2 regions of the Afipia sp. P52-10 genome follow, and region 1 is predicted to be linked to the other one. Evidence: predicted binding sites of a transcription regulator. Region 1 holds the regulator's gene; the other holds the start of a gene.
The links. The regulator PhoB, encoded in region 1, activates phosphate uptake and scavenging genes when phosphate is short. The targets are predictions, from matches to a motif close to TGTCATNNANCTGTCAT.
Positions count from the first base shown of each region.

Region 2: the regulator PhoB is predicted to act here: its motif matches at 2,361-2,377, upstream of phnC (phosphonate ABC transporter ATP-binding protein).

Region 1 covers NZ_AZSJ01000003.1:989,217-992,871, forward strand. The annotation lists gene X566_RS05975 (aspartate aminotransferase family protein) at 1-469, opposite strand, end outside; gene X566_RS05980 (GcrA family cell cycle regulator) at 928-1,434, shown strand; gene phoB (phosphate regulon transcriptional regulator PhoB) at 1,537-2,247, opposite strand; gene phoU (phosphate signaling complex protein PhoU) at 2,266-2,982, opposite strand; gene pstB (phosphate ABC transporter ATP-binding protein PstB) at 3,005-3,655, opposite strand, start outside.
Region 2 covers NZ_AZSJ01000003.1:261,996-265,650, forward strand. The annotation lists gene phnE (phosphonate ABC transporter, permease protein PhnE) at 1-336, opposite strand, end outside; gene phnD (phosphonate ABC transporter substrate-binding protein) at 409-1,359, opposite strand; gene phnC (phosphonate ABC transporter ATP-binding protein) at 1,431-2,246, opposite strand; gene X566_RS02685 (chloramphenicol acetyltransferase) at 2,441-3,076, shown strand; partial or broken gene phnM (phosphonate metabolism protein PhnM) at 3,096-3,655, shown strand, end outside.

The DNA.
Region 1 (3,655 bases):
CCGGCGGGCCGAAGCCTTCGAGATATTTCGCCTGGCCGCCGGCGGCGATGGTCGCAAGCGTGCGGCCATGGAATGCGCCTTCGAACGTGATGATGCGATAGCGTTCGCCCTTGCCGCTCGCATGCTGATACTTGCGCGCCATCTTGATCGCGCACTCCACCGCTTCGGCGCCGGAGTTGCAGAAGAAGGCGACGTCGGCAAAGCTCGCCTCGCACAGCCGGCGCGCGAGCTTCTCGCCGTCGGGCATCGAATAGAGGTTGGAGACGTGCCAGACCTTGCCGAGCTGCTCGGTCATCGCCTTGACCAGATGCGGATGTGCATGGCCGAGCGCATTGACTGCGACGCCGCTGCCGAAATCGAGATAACGATCGCCGTTCGTCGCGATCAGCCACGCCCCCTCGCCGCGCTCGAAGGCGACGTCGGCACGGGCGAAAACGGGAAGCAGATGGGTCTGTGCGATCTGGTTCATGGCGACCTGGTTCATTGGATCAGGGGGGCGCTTCGTGCCCGGCATCATATTGAGTGCGCTAGGCTTTGGCGTCGGCCCGAAATAAAAGTGCCGCCCTTCCAAGGCGGCACAGGCAACATTCTATTGGTGGGCCGCGAACTGTCAACAGCGGCAGTTCGGTCACGGCGACCGTAGAAAAAGCCCATTTTGCTGATTTCTTCACAGCTCATGTCGGAATTCACAGCCCCGGACTCTTGCGCGCGAGTCAGCGCATATTGTAGCGTTTGGGCCATAAGACACGACATCTCGTGCAGCGGTTCTGCCCCCTCAGGTCGTTTTTGTTAAGGCGTAGCGTCCGGTCGTTAAAGGCGATTCCGGCGAGGGAGGAGGGATTCAGCGGCCCGAGGCCGGCGAAATCGCGCCGGAGGTTCCAGTCACATGTGCGCGCAACGCGCATGCGACAACAAGGGAAGAAGGCGATGACAGTCATTACCTGGTCCGACGAGCGCGTGGAGCAACTCAAGAAGCTCTGGGAAGCGGGGCTTTCGGCAAGCCAGATCGCGGCTGAACTCGGCAATGTCACGCGCAATGCCGTGATCGGCAAAGTCCATCGGCTCGGACTCTCCGGCCGCGCCAAGTCACCGTCCACATCCGTCCCGCGTCCGCGCAAGGCGCGGCCCGCCCAGCACATCATGCGCATCTCGCGTCCGGTCTCACGCGGCAACACCGCGCTGGCTCATGCCTTCGAGATGGAAGTCGAGGCCGATCCGATCGCCTTCGACAACGTGGTTCCGATGAGTCAACGCAAGACGCTCCTGGAACTCACCGAAGATACCTGCCACTGGCCGGTCGGCGATCCCGGCAGCGCCGACTTTTTCTTCTGTGGCGGCAAGTCGCTCACCGGTCTTCCCTACTGCGGCCATCACTCCCGAGTCGCCTATCAGCCGGCTGCGGACCGCCGCCGGAACCCGTCGCGGCCGCGCTGAGGCGCAAGCGAACGACCGAAACGAACAAAAACAAAGGGCCTGACTTAAAGTCAGGCCCTTCTGCGTTGTTATGCTGCTGGTGTCACCGCATGCGGGCTGCCGCTACTGCTGCTGCTCCACCTTGCCGAAACGATCGTCGAGAGCATAGCCCGCGCCGCGCACGGTGCGGATCGGATCGATCGCCCGGCCGGAGTTCAACAGCTTGCGCAGACGGCCGATATGCACATCGACGGTGCGTTCGTCGATGTAGATGTCCCGGCCCCAGACGCTGTCGAGCAGTTGCTCGCGGCTGAACACGCGGCCCGGATGCTCAAGGAAGAACTCGAGCAGGCGATACTCGGTCGGACCGAGTTCGATCGGCTGGCCCGCGCGGGAGACGCGACGCTTCTCGCGATCGAGCTCCAGGTCGCCCCAGGACAGCACGTTGGCCATCCGCTCCGGCGAGGCGCGGCGCAACAGGCCGCGCACGCGCGCCAACAGCTCCGGCACTGAGAACGGCTTGACGATATAGTCGTCGGCGCCGGTGGCGAGCCCGCGCACTCGCTCGCTTTCCTCGCCGCGCGCGGTCAGCATGATGATCGGCAACTGCCGCGTTTCAGGACGGGCCCGCAGGCGGCGGCACAGTTCGATGCCGGAGAGCCCCGGCAGCATCCAGTCGAGCACCACCAGGTCGGGCACACGCTCCTTCAAGCGCGTATCGGCTTCGTCGCCACGCCCGACGGTTTCGACGTCGTAGCCTTCCGCGTCGAGATTGTAACGCAAGAGCGTCGTCAGCGCCTCTTCGTCTTCGACAACCAGAATCCGTGCGTTCATGAAACCCCTGTCGTTCGCTTAGTTGCCAGGCGCCATCGCGGCGAAGCTGGTCATATCGCCCTTCGGGCGCTTGTCGGAGATCTGCTGACCTTCGATCATGTAGAACACCGTCTCGGCGATGTTGGTGGCGTGATCGCCGATCCGCTCGATATTCTTGGCGCAGAACATCAGGTGGATACAGAACGAGATGTTGCGCGGGTCTTCCATCATGTAGGTGAGCAATTCGCGGAACAAAGAGGTGCAGATCGCATCGACCTCCTCGTCGCCCTTCCACACCGCCATCGCCGCCGGCAGATCGTGTGCGGCATAGGCATCCAGCACCGACTTGATCTGCGACTGCACCAGCGCCGTCATATGCTCGAGGCCGCGGATCAGCTTCATCGGATGAAAATCGCCATCAAGCTGGTTGACCCGCTTGCCGATGTTCTTGGCGAGGTCGCCGATCCGCTCCAGGTCGGTGGCGACGCGCAACGCGCCAACGATCTCGCGCAGGTCGACCGCCATCGGCTGGCGGCGGGCGATCGTCAGCACCGCCCGCTCCTCGATCTGATGCTGCAGCCTGTCGATCTCGGTATCGAGTTCGACGACCTGCTTGGCGAGCGCGGCATCGCGGCGCACCAGCGCGTCGACGGAGTCGCCGATCTGGCGCTCGGCCAGGCCGCCCATCTCGGCAACCAGACGCGCGAGCTCCTGCAGATCGGCGTCGAATGCCTTTGCGGTATGTTCTGAAGCCATGACCATCTCCAAAAAGCGCGGCTCAACCGAACCGGCCGGTAATGTAATCTTGCGTCCGGCGATCCGACGGCGAGGTGAAGATCTTGTTAGTCGCGTCGAACTCGATCAGCTCGCCGAGATACATGAACGCCGTATAGTCCGACACGCGCGCGGCCTGCTGCATATTATGGGTCACGATCGCGATCGTATAATCTTCCTTCAGGCCGTTGATCAGCTCTTCGATCTTGGCGGTCGAGATCGGATCGAGCGCCGAGCACGGCTCGTCGAACAGGATCACCTCCGGGCGCACCGCAATGGTCCGCGCGATGCACAGCCGCTGCTGCTGGCCGCCCGACAGGCTGAGGCCCGAGGCATTGAGCTTGTCCTTCACCTCGTCCCAGAGCGCACCGCCGCGTAGCGCCGCCTCGACGCGATCGTCCATCTCCGACCGGGAGATCTTCTCGTACAGGCGGATGCCGAAAGCGATGTTCTCGTAGATCGTCATCGGAAACGGCGTCGGCTTCTGGAACACCATGCCGACCCGCGCGCGCAAGAGATTGAGATCGAGCTTCGGGTCCAGAATATTGGTCTTGTCGAGCAGGATCTGCCCTTCCGCGCGCTGGCCCGGATACAGATCGTACATCCGGTTGAAGATGCGCAGCAAGGTGGACTTGCCGCACCCCGACGGGCCGAT
Region 2 (3,655 bases), 730 kb from region 1:
GAAGCCGGTCAGCGTGCCGACATAGCTGATGAGCAAGGTCTCACCAAGCAGCGCGAGCCATTTGCGCCAGCCCCAGAACCATTCGGATACGTCGGTCCAGACCCGCGCCCCGTTATCGAGGACAAAAATGCGATCGAAATAGCTGAAGAAATTGCCGATCTTGGCGACCAGCACGCCCGGTTCGACTTCTGCACCGATGGCCGCGGCCATCAGGGCGGCAGCAAACGCGGCAACCGACAGCATCATGCGCCACCGCTTGCGCGCGACGGCTTTGCGATAGGTTTCCTGCAAGGCAGCAAGCTGCTCCTGAGGAAGAACGGAGACGGCGACGGTCACGATGGTCGAACGATCGGAAAGGAGAAACGAAGAGCCGGACCCGTACGAATCCGGCTCCTTGCGATGGCGAAATCAGGAAGCCTTCTTCTTACGCAGGCTGTCGACGAACTTGATCAACTCGATCGTGCCATCCCAGTCCTTGGTCGTGGCGGGATTGAAGCCCTTCTTCTGGCCATCCGACAGCTTGTCGAACGCGGCCTTGTCCTTGGTCGGGGCATCCATGAACGCCTTGGCGATCGCCGCCTTCAGTTCAGCCGGCAGATCCGAGTTGTAGGCATAGGGACCGTTGATGATCGGTGCGGACTTGTGAATGATACGGAAGTCGTCCTTCTTCATCGCCGAGCCGTCCGCGTTCTTCAGCATGCCTTTGGTGAGCATCTGCTGCAGCGTCGAGTCGTTATCGTTGGTCCATTGATTGGCCGCAACGTCCACCGTGCCCTGCGACAGCGCGAGCATGGCGTTCTCGTGGCTGCCGGTAAACACCACCTTGCCGAAATAGCCCTCAGCGTCGGGAATGCCCATCTTGTTCAGCTCGAAACGCGGAACGTTGTTGCCCGAGGTCGAATTCGGATCAACGAGACCCAGGTTCTTTCCCTTTACGTCGTCGATCGACTTGTATGGGCCGTTCGCCTTGACGAAGAAAACCGAGTAGTAGCCGGTCGATCCGTCGATGTTGATGTCATTGGCGAAGGCGTCGGTGTGAACACCGGTCAGACGCGCGCGTGCGAACGACGCCGAACCATAGCTCGCGATGTGAATGTTGCCGGAGCGCTGTCCTTCGATCACCGCAGCATAATCATTGGCGATACGAAGGTTGACCTTTACGCTAAGCTCCTTCGACAGATAGGCCATGAACGGCGTCCAGCGCTCGGTCACGCCCGAGGCATTCTCGGCCGGAACGATTGCGAACGTCAGCTCCGGGTACTTGCTTTTCCAATCCTGCGCGGAGGCAGTCGAGGCTGCCAACGAGACAGAAACGGCGAGCGCAGCTGCGCCGGTCAAAATGGTGCGACGGGTGATCATGACATCCTCTCTTCAGGTGACTCGATTGTTTGAATTTCGCGACCAGAGTACGCGTGACGCGATGCAGCCGCTCAGGCGGCAGCGACATTGCCCAGAGCCGGAACCGCGGCCGGAATTGATGCAGCATCCGGGAGTTCACCCATCACTTCGCCGGCCTCGAGGTCGTAGAGCTCGCGCGCAATGTGATCGGTCAGCATTGCCGGTGCGCCGTCGAATACGATGCGTCCCGCCGACATGCCGATCAGCCGATCGGCATAGGTGCGCGCCAGGTCCAGCGAATGCAGGTTGCAGAGTACGGTGATGCCGAAGTGCTTGTTGATACGCAGCAAGGCGTCCATCACGATGCGGGTGTTGCGCGGATCGAGCGACGCGATCGGCTCGTCGGCGAGAATGATATCGGGCTCCTGCACCAGCGCGCGGGCAATGGCGACGCGCTGCTGCTGACCGCCCGAAAGCTGATCGGCGCGCTGGGCGGCGATCGACGCGATATCGAGCTGGTCCAAAGCCGACATCGCGATCGCCTTGTCACCCTCGGGCCAGAGCTGCGCGAGTGAGCGCCAGCTCGGCATGGTGGCGAGCCGCCCCATCAGAACGTTGGTCAGCACATCGAGCCGGCCGACCAGATTGAATTGCTGGAAGATCATCGCCGAACGTGCGCGCCACTGGCGCAGATCCTTACCACGCAACGCGGTGACATCGACGCCTTCGAACAGAATGCGTCCGTCGCTCGGCTCAGCCAGGCGATTGATCATCCGCAGCAGGGTCGACTTGCCCGCACCCGAACGACCGATCACGCCGATGAAGCTTCCCTTCTCGATTGAGAACGAGGCCTTGTCTACAGCAGTCTTGCTGCCGAACCGGCAGGTCAGTCCATCGATAACCAGCATTCCGTCACCCGTCTCCAATGATCGGGGTTAACGGCTAGCGCGGGAGTTCTACAGTGATGTGACAGCCGTTGCGGGCATCCACACTGCAAGCGAAAGCGGCGATCAAGGTGGCGATGTCACACGAACGTCATGCAGATGTCAGACTTCCCCTGAATGAGTGAGCAAGAGCATCGGGTCTCCGAGAGAGTGACATCATGGCCGGAAAAGCGCTGTCAACGACGCCCCTGATCCATCCGTCCGCACTGGTGCAGGACAGCCATCTCGGCGCCTATTGCGAGGTCGGCGCGCGCACGCTGCTGGCGGAAGTCAGCATGGATGACTATTCGTATGTCGTAAATGACAGCCAGATCATGTACACTGAAATCGGTAAATTCTGCTCGATCGCGGCGATGACGCGCATCAATCCCGGCAACCATCCGATGGAACGTGCGACGCAGGCGCATTTCACCTATCGCGCCAGCGCCTATTTCCCCGGCGAGCCGGACGAAGCGGAGTTCTTCGATTGGCGCCGATCGCACCGCGTCCACATCGGACATGACGTCTGGATCGGTCACGGGGCGGTGGTTTTGCCCGGCCGCAACATCGGCCTCGGCGCGGTGATTGCAGCCGGGGCGATCATCACCAAGGACGTCCCCGCCTACACGATCGTCGGCGGAAACCCGGCGCGAGTCATCCGCCGGCGTTTTCCGGAAGACGTCTCCGAACGTTTGGCAGCCCTCGGCTGGTGGAATTGGAGCCATGACGCGCTGCGCGCGGCGCTGCCGGATTTTCGCAAGCTGACCATCGAGGCCTTCCTCGACAAATACGAATCAAGCACCGTTCCCGCCTGAAACGCCAACACGCAACCGACCCATGACCGACATCATCATCGAAGGGGGCCAATCGCTGATCGGCGACGGCCTGATTGAAACCTCGCTCCATCTCACCGACGGCGCCATCACCGATATCGGCAGCGTGCGCCCGGCACCGGTCAGGATCGATGCACGCGGCCTACTCGTGCTGCCCGGCATCGTCGACGTGCACGGCGACGCCTTCGAACGGCAGATGATGCCACGGCCGGGCGTGGACTTCCCGGTCGATGTCGCACTTGCCGACACCGATCGTCAGGTGATCGCCAACGGCATCACCACCGTCTTTCACGCCATCACCTGGTCGTGGGAGCCTGGCCTGCGCGGCACCGAAAACGCGCACGCGCTGGTGGACGCCATCGAAGCATCGCGGCCGCGCCTTGCCGCCGATACGCGGATCCATCTTCGGCACGAGACGTTCAACCTGGAGGCCGAACAGACCATCCTCGGATGGATCGCCGCGCGGCGCGTGGATCTGCTCGCTTTCAACGACCACATGGCCATGACCGCCGACGCGTCCAAGCCGCAGAAGCGCGCCCGGATGGCAGAGCGAGCCGGACT